4 regions of the Pseudomonas sp. SDO52101_S400 genome follow, and region 2 is predicted to be linked to each of the others. Evidence: predicted binding sites of a transcription regulator. Region 2 holds the regulator's gene; each other region holds the start of a gene.

Region 1 (4,161 bases), on a different contig from region 2:
GCAGCAAACTGTTGCCCTGCCGAGCGGCTCTGCTCATCGATCCGCGCCAGCGCCGACGCGACATTGGCGTTGCGCGACAGGCCTTCCTGCATCAGCAGGTTGCCCTGCTCCATGGTGCTGATGGCGTTGCCGGTTTCCTGCTGGATGCTGTGAATCATCCCGGAGATTTCGTCAGTCGCCTGACGGGTGCGCGAAGCGAGGTTGCGCACTTCGTCTGCCACCACGGCAAAGCCACGGCCCTGTTCACCGGCGCGCGCGGCTTCAATCGCAGCGTTGAGCGCCAGCAGGTTGGTCTGCTCGGCAATCGAGGTGATCACGCTGACGATGCCGCCGATTTCCTGGGAGCGCTGACCGAGGGTGTTGATCACGGTCGCGGTGGTGTTCAGTGCACCAGCGATTTGCTCCAGCGAGGAAGAAGCCTCTTCCATCGACGTGCGCCCGATCTGGGTCTGTTGCGCGTTTTCCTGGGCCAGACGCTGGGTGTTGCCCATGTTGTCGGCGATGTTCAGCGAGGTGGCGCTGAACTCTTCCACGGCGCCGGCCATGCTGGTGATTTCACCCGACTGCTGCTCCATGCCTTCATAAGCACCACCGGACAAACCGGACAGCGCCTGGGCCCGGCTGTTGACCTCTTCCGAGGAGCGGCGGATGTGTTCGACCATGGTCGACAGGGCCTGGCTCATCTGGTTGAAGGCGCGGGCCAACTGGCCGATTTCATCATTGCTCGACACATTCAGGCGCACGCTCAGATCACCGGCGCCCAAGGCTTCGGCCTGACGCACCAGATCGCCCAAAGGCGCCAGCTTGCTGCGCAGCAACCAGACCACAGAGCCGACCGCCAGCAGCATCGCCAACAGACTGCCGATCGCCAGTTGGGTGCCCACGCTCCAGGTCACCGCGCGGATCTCCGCCTTCGGCATGCTCGCCACCACCGACCATGGACCGCCTTCGAACGGCACGGCGATGCTGTAAAAGTCTTCGGACTTGTCGCTCCAGAACCGGCCTTTACCCGGTGCTTTCGCCAGATCATTGATCACAGGAACCGCTTGATCCAGAGCCTGCACACCGGCCGGCGCCACCAGCCACTGGTTCTTCTCGTCCAGCAGCGCCAGCGAACCGCTCTGGCCAATGCGGAAGCGCTTGAGGTTATCGAATTGGATGTTCTGCGCGTCGGTGTAATCGAAGCCGACGAACAGCACCGCAATCACCTTGCCGCTGCCATCGCGCACCGGGGTGTATTGGGTCATGTACGAGCGATCGAACAGCAAGGCACGGCCGACATAGCCCTGCCCCGCCATCAACTTCGCATAAGCCGGGTGCGCATGATCGAGCAAGGTGCCGATGGCACGCGTACCGTCCTGTTTGGTCAGCGAGGTGCTGACCCGCACGAAGTCTTCGCCACTGCGCACGAACAGCGTGGCGACGCCGGCCGTCATCTGCTTGAACTCGTCGACTTCCTTGAAGTTGTTGTTCAGCACTTCGCCGCCCAGGTGCAGGCCCGGCGTCTGCGTGCCGGCAACCGTCACGGGTTCATCCGGGTGAATGCTCAAACCCGCGCTGAAGCGCTTCTCGAACAGCCCGCTCAGGCGCTGGGTGCTTTCGCGCAGCGTGCCGTGGAAGGTGCTCAACTGGTCGGCGAGCAGACGTGCTTCGCTGGCCAGGTGTTCTTCACGGGTGGCAAGGTTGGCGGTGTCCAGCGAACGCAGGGCGAACACCGTACTGCCACTGATGACAACCGCCAGTATCACGGCGAGCGCGAGGCCCAGCTGCGAGGCGATCCGAGCGCGAGGTTGAGACATGGACAGCTCCTGGCCGAGCCACCGGATCCTCCTTGATCGCAGCACTTGCTCGGAAAATTCTAATAGTGGGGTGTAATCGTGGAGACCGGCACGACGGTTCCACATGCACGTATTCGGCGGTAGAACCGAATACTTGAGCGAATAGCAGGGTTATGGCACAAGGCCGGCATTGTGGCGGCTCGAACGTTTCAGCTCAAGCGCGTCACCGCCGGAAGCGCCATGGCCCGCACTTCGCCTTGCAGGAAGTCGCTGAGGCGGCGCAAACGTTCACCTCCCGGGCGGGTTCTCGGCCACACCAGGTAGTAATTCAGTCCGCTGGCGACGGCGGTCGGCCACGGCAGACTCAAGCGACCTTGCGCCACATCCTCGGCCACCATCAACAGATCGCCCATGGACACACCGTAACCCCGCGCCGCCGCGATCATTCCCAGCTCCAGGGTATCGAACACCTGCCCGCCCTTGAGCGACACCTGATCGGACAACCCCATGTGCTCAAGCCAACTGCGCCAGTCGCGGCGATCCGGCGTCGGGTGCAGCAGTTCGGCGCTGGCCAGTCGCGCCACATCCCAGGGCTGGTCGTGCAAAAGGTTTGGGGCGCCCACCGGAATCAGCTCTTCCGGAAACAGCAGGCTGGCCTCCCAGTCCGGCGGAAAATGCCCGTCGCTCAGCAGCACCGCGCAATCGAAGGGTTCGTTGTTGAAATCCACCGAATCCACATCCATCCACGCACTGGTCAGTTGCACTTCATTGCCCGGCTGCAAATGGCGGAAGCGACTGAGCCGCGCCAGCAACCAGCGCATGGTCAGGGTCGACGGGGCCTTCATGCGCAGGATGTCATCTTCGGCGCGCAAGGTATTGCAGGCTCGCTCCAATGCGGCGAAACCCTCGCGGATGCCCGGCAGCAACAGGCGCGCCGATTCGGTCAGTTGCAGGTTGCGTCCGCTGCGATGGAACAGCCGACAGGCGAAGTGCTCCTCCAGCGTCCGGATATGCCGGCTCACAGCACTCTGAGTGATCGACAATTCTTCGGCGGCGCGGGTGAACGAACTGTGGCGTGCCGCCGCTTCGAATGCGCGCAGGGCATACAAGGGAGGCAGACGACGAGACATACACAACGCTCCAATGGCGGGATTGCGCCAACTTAGCAGAATTGCTCCTGGATGAGTTTTAATCATGCCACCCATCCTTTTTATCCCTTTGTGCAACCCGCGCCAAACCCTGAGAATCGACGGTCTCTTGCTTCCTCTTTTATACGGATGTGAACACCATGCAGCGTCCTGTGCGTACCGAACTCCGGGCCATCCTGCGGCTGGCGGGGCCGTTGATCGCCTCGCAGTTGGCGCACATGCTGATGGTGCTGACCGACACCCTGATGATGGCCCGCCTCAGTCCTGAAGCACTGGCCGGCGGCGGTCTGGGTGCGGCGAGCTATTCGTTCGTGTCGATCTTCTGCATCGGCGTGATCGCGGCAGTCGGCACCCTGGTGGCGATCCGTCAGGGTGCCGGCGACATTCTCGGCGCCGCCAAACTGACCCAGGCCGGATTGTGGCTGGCGTGGCTGATGGCGCTTGGTGCCGGGCTGCTGTTGTGGAACCTCAAACCGGTACTGTTGCTGTTCGGCCAGACCGAAACCAACGTCAACGCTGCCGGGCAATTTCTGATTGCTCTGCCGTTTGCCCTGCCCGGCTACCTGAGCTTCATGGCCTTGCGCGGTTTCACCAGCGCCATTGGCCGGGCAACGCCGGTGATGGTCATCAGCCTCGCCGGCACGGTGGCCAACTTTCTGCTCAATTACGCGTTGATTACCGGCATGTTCGGCCTGCCAAAACTGGGGCTGACGGGCATCGGCCTGGTCACGGCGATCGTCGCCAACTGCATGGCACTGGCGCTGGCCTGGCACATTCGCCGGCATCCGGCCTACGACGCGTACCCATTGCGCGAAGGCCTGTCGCGGCCGAACCGGCAGTACCTCAAAGAACTCTGGCGCTTGGGTCTGCCGATCGGCGGCACCTACGCGGTGGAAGTCGGGCTGTTCGCCTTCGCGGCGCTGTGCATGGGCACCATGGGCAGCACCCAACTGGCGGCGCACCAGATTGCCCTGCAAATTGTATCGGTGGCATTCATGGTCCCCGCGGGGATGTCGTATGCGATCACCATGCGCGTCGGCCAGCATTACGGCGCCGGGCAATTGAGCGATGCGCGGATGTCCGGGCGGGTCGGCATCGTCTTTGGTGCAGTGGTGATGCTGGGGTTTGCGATGGTGTTCTGGTTTCTGCCGAACCAGTTGGTCGGGTTGTTCCTGGATCACAGCGACCCGGCGTTTGCCGAGGTCATCCGTCTGGCCGTGAGTTTGTTGGCGGTC
Region 2 (4,161 bases):
GTCCGGCACCTGCGCCTGCTCCGGTGTCCGCCGGCGTCGATCCGCGTGCGCTGGATTCGATGCGTTTCGAACTCAACAGCCTGCGCGAGCTGATGGAAGTGCAGCTCGGCACTCTGGCCTGGAATCAGCTGCAAGGCAGCCGTCCGGCCCAGGCCAATCTGTATCGTCGTCTGCAACGCATCGGCTTGTCCGGCCCGTTGTCCCGCGACCTGCTGGCGCTGACCAGCGATATCGAAGAACCTCGTCAGGCCTGGCGCATGTTGCTCGCGCACCTGGCACGGATGATCGCCACGCCGGAAGTCGAGCCGCTGGAAGAGGGCGGGATCATTGCCATGGTCGGCCCGGCCGGCATGGGCAAGACCACCACTTTGGCCAAGCTCGCGGCCCGTTACGTGCTCAAGTACGGCGCGCAGAACATTGCGCTGGTGAGCATGGACAGCTTCCGCATCGGTGCTCAGGAACAGTTGAAAACCCTGGGCCGGATCCTCAATGTGTCGGTAACCCACGTCGACCCGGGCCAGTCCCTGGTGCAGGCGCTGGATCCACTGCTGCGCAAGCGCGTGGTGCTGATCGATACCGCCGGCCTGCAGGCCAGCGATCCGGCACTGCGTATGCAGCTGGAAAGTCTGGCCAGTCGTGGCATTCGGTCAAAAAATTATCTGGTGCTCGCAACCACCAGCCAGAAACAGGTTCTAACCGCCGCTTATCACAGTTACAAGCGTTGCGGGCTCGCCGGGTGCATCCTGACTAAACTGGATGAGACGGCCAGCCTCGGCGAAGTGCTGAGCCTGGCAATCAGTCATGAACTGCCGGTCGCCTACCTGACCGACGGCCCTCGGATTCCGGATGATCTGCATCTGCCGCGCCGTCATCAGTTGGTCAGCCGCGCCGTCAGCGTGCAAATGCAGGAAGAACCCAGCGAAGAAGCCATGGCTGACATGTTCGCTGATATCTACCACAGTCCGACCAAGCAGGTTGGCTGAGGTAATGAACAGTTTTTGTACCTACATCGATGGTCTGCCATGCATTGTTCCGGTTGTGAACGCGCAGCCAGTAATGTGGCCTCCGTCTATGCAAGACAAGGTAAAGAAATAACATGGGCAGCATGCATCCCGTACAGGTGATCGCGGTGACCGGCGGCAAAGGTGGCGTCGGCAAGACTAACGTGTCAGTGAACTTGTCCCTGGCGCTGGCAGAGCTTGGCCGTCGGGTCATGCTGCTGGACGCCGACCTGGGTCTGGCGAACGTCGACGTTCTGCTGGGCCTCACTCCCAAACGCACCCTGGCCGATGTGATCGAGGGCCGCTGCGAACTGCGCGACGTGCTGTTGCAAGGTCCCGGCGGGATCCGCATCGTGCCGGCCGCTTCCGGCACCCAGAGCATGGTTCACCTGAGCCCGGCCCAGCATGCCGGTCTGATTCAGGCATTCAGCGACATCGGCGACAATCTCGATGTGCTGGTGATCGACACCGCTGCGGGTATTGGTGACTCGGTAGTCAGTTTCGTTCGCGCTGCGCAAGAAGTGTTGCTGGTGGTCTGCGACGAGCCGACCTCGATCACCGACGCCTACGCGCTGATCAAACTGCTCAACCGCGATTACGGCATGAACCGCTTCCGCGTCCTGGCCAACATGGCCCAGAGCCCGCAGGAAGGTCGCAATCTGTTCGCCAAGTTGACCAAGGTCACGGATCGCTTCCTCGACGTCGCCCTACAATACGTCGGTGCGGTGCCCTACGACGAAAGCGTGCGCAAGGCGGTGCAGAAGCAGCGTGCGGTCTATGAAGCCTTCCCGCGTTCCAAGTGCGCGCTGGCGTTCAAGGCGATCGCGCAGAAGGTCGACACCTGGCCGCTGCCCGCCAACCCGCGTGGTCACCTCGAATTTTTCGTCGAGCGCCTCGTGCAGCAAACGGCAGGACCTGTGCTATGACCGCCAGCGGTATGAATTTCTACAAGAAGTCGGCACGTGACGCGCAGTACGAGCTGATCGAGCGTTACGCGCCACTGGTCAAACGCATCGCCTATCACTTGCTGGCGCGATTGCCGGCCAGTGTGCAGGTCGAAGATCTGATTCAGGCCGGGATGATCGGCCTGTTGGAAGTCTCGACCAAATACGACGCCAGCAAAGGCGCCAGTTTCGAAACGTACGCGGGCATCCGGATCCGCGGCGCCATGCTCGATGAAGTACGCAAGGGGGACTGGGCACCGCGCTCGGTTCACCGCAACACCCGTATGGTCAGCGACGCGATTCGCTCGATTGAAGCTAAAACCGGCCGTGACGCTAAAGATCACGAGGTTGCGGCCGAACTCCAATTGAGTCTCGACGATTACTACGGGATTTTGAACGACACCCTGGGCAGCCGACTGTTCAGTTTCGACGACCTGCTGCAGGACGGCGAACACGAAGGGCTGCACGAGGATGGCGCCAGTGCTCATCTTGAGCCGTCGCGCGATCTGGAAGATGAGCGCTTCCAGGCTGCGTTGGCGGACGCGATTGCCAATTTGCCGGAGCGTGAGCGACTGGTGTTGGCGCTGTACTACGACGAAGAGCTGAACCTCAAGGAAATCGGTGAAGTCCTTGGCGTCAGTGAATCGCGGGTCAGCCAGTTACACAGCCAGTGCGCGGCCCGCTTGCGGGGGCGTTTGGGGGAGTGGCGAGCGCGCTGAAGGCAGTGTGGGGACGCTGCGAACGAGGCTGGTGCGGTGGTGAACGGCACCGGTCTTGCTCTGTTGTGCTCCAGACAGTCATCGAGTGCTACGCCGGATTGATTGAAATGGCGCGTCCAGGTGCTGGGCGCGTTTAAGACTGCTTGGAGGTCGAATTGAACAAAGACATGAAAATCCTCATCGTTGATGACTTCTCAACGATGCGGCGGATCATCAAGAACCTGTTGCGTGACCTTGGGTTCACCAACACCGTTGAAGCTGACGATGGCACCACCGCCATTCCGGTGCTCAACAGCGGCAGCATCGACTTTCTGGTGACCGACTGGAACATGCCTGGCATGACCGGTATCGACCTGCTGCGTCACGTGCGCGCCGATGAAAAACTCAAGCACTTGCCAGTGCTGATGGTGACCGCTGAAGCCAAGCGCGAGCAGATCATCGAAGCGGCCCAGGCCGGCGTTAACGGCTACGTGGTCAAACCTTTCACGGCTCAGGCGCTGAAAGAAAAAATCGAGAAGATTTTCGAACGCATCGGCTGATGACGCGCGGGGGAGCTATGGAGCATAACGAATCTTCACAGGGCGACTTCGAGTCGACTCTGAAAAAACACGCGGTCGAACTGGTCGAAAGCCTTGAAAAAGGCAGGTTCGGCGACGCTGTGCAACTGATCCATGAGCTCAATCAGACCCGTGACCGTGGCCTGTACCAGGAAGTGGGCAAGCTCACGCGCGAACTGCACAGTGCAATCGTCAACTTCCAGATCGACCCGCATATGCCGCAGGCCGAGGAAGTGTCGCAGATCACTGATGCGACCGAGCGTCTGGGCTATGTGGTCAAGCTGACTGAAGCGGCGGCCAACCGCACCATGGACCTGGTGGAAAGCGCCACGCCGGTGGTCAATGGTCTGGCTGACGAAGCCCAGGCCTTGAGTGCCGACTGGGGACGCTTCATGCGCCGTGAAGTCGGGGCTGAAGAGTTCCGCGAACTGGCGCGTCGGGTAGACGGTTTTCTGGCACGCAGCAGCGCGGACAACCGCGCGGTGTCGAGCAATCTGAACGACATTCTGCTCGCCCAGGATTACCAGGACCTCACCGGCCAGGTGATCAAGCGCGTGACCCAATTGGTCACCGAAGTCGAAAGCAACCTGCTCAAGCTCGTGCTCATGGCCAGTCAGGTTGACCGCTTTGCGGGCATCGAACATGACCGTGCAGCAATGCTCGCTGAAAAAGATCCACAAAAACATCTCTCGCAGGGTGAAGGTCCGCAGATTCATGCCGATAAACGAGAAGACGTTGTGTCCGGTCAGGACGATGTGGACGATTTGCTATCCAGCCTTGGATTTTGAGTTTTTTTGGGTTTTTAGACCTGTAGGAGCACCCCATTAATGAGCTTCGGCGCCGATGAAGAGATCCTTCAGGATTTCCTGGTTGAGGCCGGCGAGATTCTTGAGCAACTGTCCGAACAACTGGTCGAGCTGGAAAGCCGCCCGGATGACGC
Region 3 (4,161 bases), on a different contig from region 2:
TACAACATCATGCTCCTGGACGGCACGGTCAACGGCAAGACTGTCAAAGGCAGCTGATCCAACAAAAAGCCCCGCAAATGCGGGGCTTTTTTTCGCCTGTCGATCGGTGATCAAACCGAGAACTTCGCCACCATGTTGTTCAGATCCACCGCCAGCCGCGACAATTCCTGGCTCGCGGCGCTGGTCTGATTGGCCCCGGCCGAAGTCTGCATCGCCAGATCGCGGATGTTCATCAGATTGCGGTCCACCTCCCGCGCCACCGCGGCCTGCTCTTCCGACGCACTGGCGATCACCAGATTGCGCTCATTGATCAGGGTGAACGCCGAAGCAATTTCCTCCAGCGCCACCCCGGCAGCTTTCGCCAGATCGAGCGTCGAACGCGCACGGACATTGCTTTGCTGCATCGAACTGACCGCCGAATCGGTGCCCTGCTGGATGCCGCCGATCATCTGTTCGATTTCCTGAGTCGACTGCTGAGTGCGATGGGCCAACGCCCGGACCTCATCGGCCACCACCGCGAAACCACGCCCGGCGTCACCGGCGCGTGCCGCTTCGATCGCTGCGTTCAATGCCAGGAGATTGGTCTGTTCGGCAATCGAGCGGATCACCTCCAGCACTTTGCTGATGCTGTAGACCTTCTGCGCCAGATCCTCCACCTGCGTGGCATTGGCAGTGACATCGTCCGCCAGCAGCTCGATGGACGACACGGTCTGCTGCACTTGCTCACGGCCATGCTGGGCGATGCGGTCCGACTCGCGCGACGCCTCGGAAGTCGCCACGGCGTTGCTGGCAACCTCCTCCACCGCAGCGGTCATCTGATTCACCGCCGTAGCGGCCTGCTCGATCTCCAGGCTCTGCTGATGCAACCCGCGCGTCGCATCTTCGGTCACGCAGCTCAGCTCTTCAGAAGCCGAGGCCAATTGACTGGAAGACTCCGAAATCCGCCGGATGGTGTCGCGCAGGTTGTGCTGCATGCTTTTGAGCGCGTGCAGCAGCCGCGCCGGCTCATCCTTGCCGATAATACTGATATCGCCAGTCAGGTCGCCGCCAGCCACCACTTCGGCAACCCCCAGCGATTGCGAGAGCGGCACCACGATGCTGCGGGTCAGCAGCAGCGCCAGACCAATGGTGATCAACGCAGTGATACCGATCATCACTCCGACCCAAACCCGCGAATTGATGAACACCAGGCGCGCAGCCTCAGTGGCGAGGTTGGCATTGTGCTTGTTCAGCTCCACCAGCTCTTTAAGGGTCACAGCAATGTCATCGGCCAGCGGGCTCATCTGCGCATTGAGAATGCTCGCCGCCTCTTCCACCCGGTTTTGGGCCGACAGCGCCATCACTTGGGCCTGAAACTCCAAATACTTGTGTTCGGCCACCTTGAAGCGGTCGAACAGCGCCCGCTCTTCCGGCAACACGATCAACACGTCGTAGCGCTGCTGGGCCTCGCTCAACACACCGCGCAGCTCGTTGAGCTTGCCGACATTCTGATCAAGCGCCTGAGGATCGCGATTGAGCAGCAGGCGCATGGTCAGGGCGCGCAGGCGCAGCATGTCCTGACTCATTTCACCCACCGCCATCACACTCGGCAGCCAGTTGTTGTCGACCTCATCGGACTGGGCACGCATGTTCGACATCTGCATCAGGGCGAACGCGCCAAGGCCAAACACCATCAGCGCCAACAGGCCGAAGCCCAGCCCCGCACGGGGGGCAATATTGAGACTACGGATACTCATTGCTCTGGTTCCTTCCAAAAGCGCTGCATCAACCCTGCAGCTGGCTGCTTTAGAAGGTATCGGCCCGGCGAAAATTTGCGTAAGACCAAAACGTGATATCAAAAGGCCTTAATACTTCGAACTCTCGGCATTAACGATTCAGCGAAGGTTTGCCGGACTTGAACGCTGTTCGCGGCAAGATCAACGGCAAGTTACCTGTAAACCTTGAAACAGGTCGACAGACGAAACACCGACACAAGTATTCCTCGGCCTACCGGCATAACCTGCCGCCCTGCCGCGCACCGGCAAGAAAGTGGAACGCGCCCCCTGTGGGAATGCTCTATACCTGCAAGGTCTTATTTGATCGAATGACTTTTCCTACTGCTTGCGAGGTTCACATGACCGTCACCGTCAATACCATCTCCGCCGAAGGTTTCCGTCACACCGTCCAGATCGATGAGCATGAACTGTTTGCCGATGTTCCGACGACTGCCGGCGGCGAAGGCTCGGCTCCGGAGCCGCACGATTATTTCGACGCCGCCCTCGGTGCCTGCAAGGCCCTGACGCTGAAGTTGTACGCAAAGAAAAAAGACATCCCGCTCACTGGCGTCGGTGTCGAGGTCAAGCGCGACAACAGCCAGGAACAGAAAGGCAAATACGCCCTGCACGTCACCCTGACGCTAAAAGGTGTACTCACCGACGCACAGCGCGAAGAACTGTTGCGAGTCGCTGATCGCTGCCCGATCCACAAACTGATGACCACCAGCGAAGTCACCATCGAAACCCATGCCCCACAAGGCTTCGACAGCCAGTAATCACCAAGACGACACCGGCGGGTTATGCTCCACGCATCACCCGCTCAGCCTGGAATGGACCATGGACACCCAACCCCTGATCATCCGCCCACGCGCCGAAGACGTCGAAGGGCAGCCGATCCTGCGCCCGTTGCCGTCAGCAAAATGCCGCAGCGTCGGGCCCTTCGTGTTTTTCGATCACATGCTTGAAACGGTTTATCCCGCCGGCAAAGGGATGAACATCCGACAGCATCCGCACATCGGCCTGTCGACCCTGACCTATTTGTTCGAGGGGCAGATCCAGCACAAGGACAGCCTCGGCTCCGATCAAGTCGTCAGCGCCGGCGATGTCAGCTGGATGACGGCAGGCAGCGCGATCGCCCACGTCGAGCGCACACCCGAACCGCTGTGGGAACAAAGCTTCAAGATGCACGGGCTGCAAATCTGGCTCGCCTCGCCCAAGGAACACGAACAGGGTCCCGGGCATTACAGCCATCACCCGGCGTCGACATTGCCGGTCAGCGATAACCTCGGCGTGCAGATCCGCATGATTGCCGGGTCAGGCTTTTGTCTGGAATCACCGGTGCCGGTGCTTTCTCCGACGCTGTATGCCGAACTGAAGATGCAGACTGCAACCACCCTGCTGATCCCGACCGAACATGACGAGCGGGCGCTCTATGTGTTGAGCGGCGATGTGCAGTTGAATGGCGAAGCGGTCGAGCCGCATGCGCTGGTGGTGTTGCCGGCCGGGGAAGAGATGAGCCTGTTCGCCGAGAGCGACAGTCATGCCGTACTGTTCGGCGGCGCACCACTGGACGGGCCACGGCGGATCAACTGGAATTTCGTTGCGAGCGATCCGGCGGCCATCGATGAGGCGCGGCGCAAGTGGGCGGTTGGGGATTGGCCGACGGTGCCGGGGGAAGTCGAGCGGATTGAATTGCCGCGTTAACCGCCTGCCCTCACCCCAGCCCTCTCCCAAGGGTAGAGGGAGCCGACCGAGGTGTCTTGCATCATACTTCGACCTGAAAGACCGAGTCGATTATGGATTCAGCTAAGCAAGCTCAGGTCGGCGTAGTTCTGGAATATGCCCCAATCAGTCCCCTCTCCCTCAGGGAGAGGGTTAGGCGGGCGGCGTTCCGATGAGGGGCTTTTGCTCTTAAGGCTTTTGCTCTTAAGGCTTTTGCTCTTCAGGCTTCAACCCTTGAACACTTCTTCCAGCAAGTCATGCATCGACCTGAACGCCCGCGCAGCGGTTTTCGCGTCGTACATCATCTTGCCCGGCACGTTGGCGTGCGGATCGGTGAACGAGTGCACTGCGCCGCCGTAGCTCAGCAATTGCCAGTCCACGCCAGCCGCATTCATCTCGTCTTCAAATGCCGGCAACTGCTCTTTCGGTACCAGCGGATCAGAAGCGCCGTGCATCACCAGCACCGAGCCCTTGATGTTCTTCGCATCCGCCGGGTTCGGCGAATCCAGCGTGCCGTGGAACGATACCGCAGCCTTGACCGCTGCACCGGTACGGGCCAGATCCAGTGCACAGCAACCGCCGAAGCAGAAACCGAACACCGCCAGTTTCGAAGTATCGACTGCGGCTTCGCCCTGCTTCTGCAATTGTTCGAACGCAGCCTGCATACGCTTGCGCAGCAACGCAC
Region 4 (4,161 bases), on a different contig from region 2:
GCGTCCGTGGAACCGACGATGGCGCCGATCAGCAGGCCTTGAATCAGGTTGAGGTCGAACAGCCACGCGGCGGCCATGCCGGTGAGACCGGTGGTTATAAGGACGCCGACCGTGGCCAGCGACAGGGCGGGCCACAAGGCCACGCGGAAACTCGACACCCGGGTGCGCAGGCCACCGTCGAGGAGGATCACCGCCAGTGCGAGGTTGCCGACCAGATAGGCCGTCGGGTAGTTATCGAAAATGATGCCGCCGCCATCGACCCCGGCAGTCATGCCGACTGCGAGGATGATCACCAGAATCGGGATGCCGAGACGCGACGAAAGGGAACTGACAAGAATGCTCGCACCTACCAGCAACGCGCCGATCAAGAACAGGCTGTTGATGGTCGTCGCATTCAAAGGCAGTACTCCAGAAGCGGAAAGACGGGCACAAACTGACCATGCAGTCTGCGTGCCAGCGATTCTAACCTGTTGAAATGTGATGCTGTCAAAAAGGTTTTTCTGTGGGCTATTCAGATTTGGGTTCGGCTTGCGATTGTTGCCCTCACCCTAACCCTCTCCCGGAGGGAGAGGGGACCGATCGTGGTGTTTGTATGAGCTACAGCGACTTGAAATAGCAAGTCGAACTCAGGATCTGAAAAGCCCCCAATCTGCTCCCTCTCCCTCCGGTACATACACCCGGGGGAAGAGGGGGCTGATCGAGTGGTTCTCTCGGGTTACATCGACCTGAAATATTGAGTCGAGCTCAGGTTCTGAAAAGCACGAAGATCTGCTCCCTTTCCCCCTCGCCCCCTTGGGGAGAGGGCTGGGGTGAGGGGGTAGCTTTTGACCTTGACCTTGATCTAAAAAATCAAAGGCTAAACCGCCCAACCATATTGTTCAGATCCAGCGCCAGGCGCGACAGCTCGTTACTCGCCGCACTGGTCTGATTCGCGCCGGTCGCCGATTGCACCGACAGATCGCGAATGTTCACCAGGTTGCGGTCCACTTCCCGCGCTACCTGCGCCTGCTCTTCGGCGGCGCTGGCGATCACCAGGTTGCGCTCGTTGATTTCAACGATGGCGCTGTTGATGGTGTCCAGCGACATACCAGCGCCACGGGCGATGTTCAGAGTCGATTCGGCGCGCTCGGTGCTGTTGCGCATCGAATCCACCGCGTGCTCGGTGCCGCTCTGGATGCTGCCGATCATGCGCTCGATTTCGCTGGTCGATTGCTGAGTACGGTGCGCCAAGGCACGGACTTCGTCGGCCACCACAGCAAAACCACGGCCGGCCTCACCGGCACGGGCCGCTTCGATGGCGGCGTTGAGTGCCAGCAGGTTGGTCTGGTCAGCCAGGCCACGGATCACGTCCAGCACCTTGCCGATGTCGCGGGATTCGTTGGCCAGATCACCGATCAGGGTGGCGGTGCTCTGCACGTCGGCGCTCATGCGTTCGATGGCGCTGACGGTTTCCTGCACCAGATCGCGACCGTCGCCGGCGGAAGTAGTGGCGTTCTTCGAGGCTTCCGAGGTGCTGACCGCGTTGCGTGCAACTTCTTCAACCGCGCTGGTCATCTCGTTGACTGCGGTGGCGGCCTGCTCGATTTCGTTGTTTTGCTGGGTCAGGCCACGGGCGCTTTCGTCGGTGACGCTGTTCAGCTCTTCCGCTGCAGACGCAAGCTGCGTTGCCGAGCCGGAAATGCGTTGCAGGGTGTCGCGCAGTTTCGATTGCATCTTGGCCATGGCCGCCAGCAGGCGCCCGGCTTCGTCGGTGCCGTCAACGTGAATCGGCTGGGTCAGGTTGCCTTCAGCGATGGTTTCCGCCGCATCCAGTGCTTTGGAGATCGGCTTGGTGATGCTCAGGGTCAGCAGCCAGGCAAACAGGAAGGTCAGGCCGGTGGCGATCACCAGCAGCGTCACCACCAGACTGAAGGCCGAAGAAAACTGCTCGGCGGCTTGCTGGTTGGTGTTGCTGATCTGCTCGCCGTTGATCTGCATCAGGCGATTGAGCACGGTGTTCATTGCTTCGGAGTTGTCGAGCAACTGAGTGTTCAGCAGATTGCGCAGCTCATCCACCTGATTGTTGCGCGACAGGGTTTTCATCCGGTCTTCGATCTGGCGGTACTGACCCAGCAACTGCACGTACTGGTCATAGGCCGCACGTTCTGCCGGGCTGCCGATCAACGGCTCGTAATCGGTCTGGGCCTTGCGGATCTGCTGGTTGCGCATCTCCAGCAGTTCGATGGTTTTTTGCTGGACGTCCGGCTCGCGGTTCACCAGCAAACGGTACGACAGCACCCGCAGGCGCAGGGTCAGCTGGGTGAACTCGTCGAGGTTCTTGATGCTCGGCACGCTGGTGGTGGTGATGTTTTCGGCGGCGCCGCGGATCTTGCTCATCTGGTTCAGGGCGAACACGCCGAGAATCAGCATCAGGCCGCCGATCAGGGCGAAACCGGTGAACGCCCGGGGGGCGATATTCATATTGCGAAGGGACATGGTGCGATTACCAGGGAAGGGCCGCATCCATGCGGGCTGAGACTGCTGTTGGATGACTTATCGGTCATACGACTAAAGTCTTGAGGCGGTGCGCGTATTTGTCGCATAAGGGGCCGGGCGACGAAGTGCAGGAACCAGATCGGCAGATCACAGTCTCTAACACTCGCAGGAACGGTCGGCCACCAGGAAAATCAAGGCCTTGCGCCGGTTTAACCCTGGCATCCACGACGACTTTTCTTTATCGTACGCGCCCTTTGAAAAAGCCCTGGAAGATCAAAATGTTGGAAGCATCCCTCAGCCAATTGGAACAGCTCGTCAGCGATCTGGTGCAACAGAACCAGACCCTGTCGGAAACCAACCAGACCCTGTCCACGGAACTGGCCCAGGCCAAGGATGAAAACGAAAGCCTGCAACTGAGCCTGATGGAACAGGAAGAAAAGCACGGCGCCACCGCCGCGCGCATCCAGGCTCTGGTTGATCGCGTCAACGCAGGTCCTGTCAGCGCATGAACCAGGGCACAGCAGGGGTAAAAGTCATCTCCATCATGGGGGAGGACTATTCGATCAAGGCACCGGCCGGGGAAGAACAGACCCTGCTGGACGCCGCATTGATGCTCAAGGCCGCACTGGCCGACACCAAACGCAAATACCCGACGCTGATCGGTGACCGCCTGCTGGTGCTGGCGGCGATGAATCTGTGCTCGCAGCAGATTGAAATGAAGAAGCAGCACCAGCACGAACTCGAGCGTTACCAAGAGCAAGTCAGCGCCACGGTCGAGACCATCGCCAAGACCATCAATCAGGGTTGATGGGGTTGCGCACAACCAAAGAATAAGATTGTCGATTGGGTTGTATACAATCGGCACGGCTGTTGCAGTGTTTCAGCCTCTTATTCTTTGGGGGTGCTCCATGCAGTTCTGGCGTCGCAGTATTCAATGGCAGCTGATCCTCGGCATGGGCACCGCCCTGCTGGTCAGTATCCTGATCGTGGTTGGCATTTATACCCTGGTGGTCAACCGCCTCGCCCAGAGCTATCTGGTCGAGCAGGCGTTGCCGTCGAGCATCGAAGCGACGCGCAACGACATCGAACGAATTCTCGTTCAACCGCTCACCGCCGCCAAAGACATCGCCAGCAACACGATGGTGCGCGATTGGCTGGCCAATGGTGAAGACTCCACTAAAACGGCGGGCTTCGCGCAGTATCTGGAAGGTATCCGCGCCGAACACAAGGCGTTCACCGCGCTGATCATCGGCACCGAATCCAATCACTACATCACCGAAAAAGGCCTGGATCGCACCCTCAGTCGTGCCAAACCGGCCGATGCGTGGTTCTACTCGTTTCTCGACAGCAATCAGCCGCGCACCCTGAACATCGACAACGACGGGGCCACGGGAGAGCTGGCGCTGTTCATCGATTTGAAGGTCGAGCAGGCCGGCAAAGTGGTCGGTGTCGCGGGGCTCGGATTGAGCATGAAGGAGCTGTCGGAGCTGATCCACAACTTCAGCTTTGGCGAGCGCGGCAAGGTCTATCTCGTGCGTTCCGACGGACTGATCCAGGTCCATCCCGAAGCGCAGTTCAGCGGCAAGCGCACCCTCACGGAGCAGATCGGCGCCAACGCAGCACAAGCGGTCATGGGCCACAAAGTTGCGACCAGCAGCAGCTTCCAGCGCGACGGCGAAGACTTCC

What was found. Region 2 encodes FliA, which starts transcription of late flagellar genes. Its sites were predicted from a motif close to CTAAAGTTTNNNNNNNNNNNGCCGNTAA; they were not measured.
Region 1: the regulator FliA is predicted to act here: its motif matches at 1,910-1,937, upstream of ACW9HX_RS08190 (methyl-accepting chemotaxis protein).
Region 3: the regulator FliA is predicted to act here: its motif matches at 1,917-1,944, upstream of ACW9HX_RS16345 (methyl-accepting chemotaxis protein).
Region 4: the regulator FliA is predicted to act here: its motif matches at 2,533-2,560, upstream of ACW9HX_RS09460 (methyl-accepting chemotaxis protein).

Annotation. Positions count from the first base shown of each region.
Region 1 covers NZ_JBSVWF010000011.1:113,825-117,985, forward strand. Annotated here, with positions in the region: gene ACW9HX_RS08190 (methyl-accepting chemotaxis protein) at 1-1,799, opposite strand, end outside; gene ACW9HX_RS08195 (LysR substrate-binding domain-containing protein) at 1,988-2,908, opposite strand; gene ACW9HX_RS08200 (NorM family multidrug efflux MATE transporter) at 3,067-4,161, shown strand, end outside.
Region 2 covers NZ_JBSVWF010000090.1:4,369-8,529, forward strand. Annotated here, with positions in the region: gene flhF (flagellar biosynthesis protein FlhF) at 1-983, shown strand, start outside; gene fleN (flagellar synthesis regulator FleN) at 1,097-1,927, shown strand; gene fliA (RNA polymerase sigma factor FliA) at 1,924-2,664, shown strand; gene ACW9HX_RS27530 (chemotaxis response regulator CheY) at 2,832-3,203, shown strand; gene ACW9HX_RS27535 (protein phosphatase CheZ) at 3,221-4,009, shown strand; gene ACW9HX_RS27540 (chemotaxis protein CheA) at 4,049-4,161, shown strand, end outside.
Region 3 covers NZ_JBSVWF010000030.1:15,897-20,057, forward strand. Annotated here, with positions in the region: gene ACW9HX_RS16340 (DUF3108 domain-containing protein) at 1-57, shown strand, start outside; gene ACW9HX_RS16345 (methyl-accepting chemotaxis protein) at 111-1,736, opposite strand; gene ACW9HX_RS16350 (OsmC family protein) at 2,114-2,530, shown strand; gene ACW9HX_RS16355 (pirin family protein) at 2,592-3,458, shown strand; gene ACW9HX_RS16360 (dienelactone hydrolase family protein) at 3,704-4,161, opposite strand, start outside.
Region 4 covers NZ_JBSVWF010000014.1:56,920-61,080, reverse strand. Annotated here, with positions in the region: gene ACW9HX_RS09465 (potassium/proton antiporter) at 1-398, opposite strand, end outside; gene ACW9HX_RS09460 (methyl-accepting chemotaxis protein) at 850-2,475, opposite strand; gene ACW9HX_RS09455 (hypothetical protein) at 2,754-2,984, shown strand; gene ACW9HX_RS09450 (cell division protein ZapA) at 2,981-3,283, shown strand; gene ACW9HX_RS09445 (methyl-accepting chemotaxis protein) at 3,384-4,161, shown strand, end outside.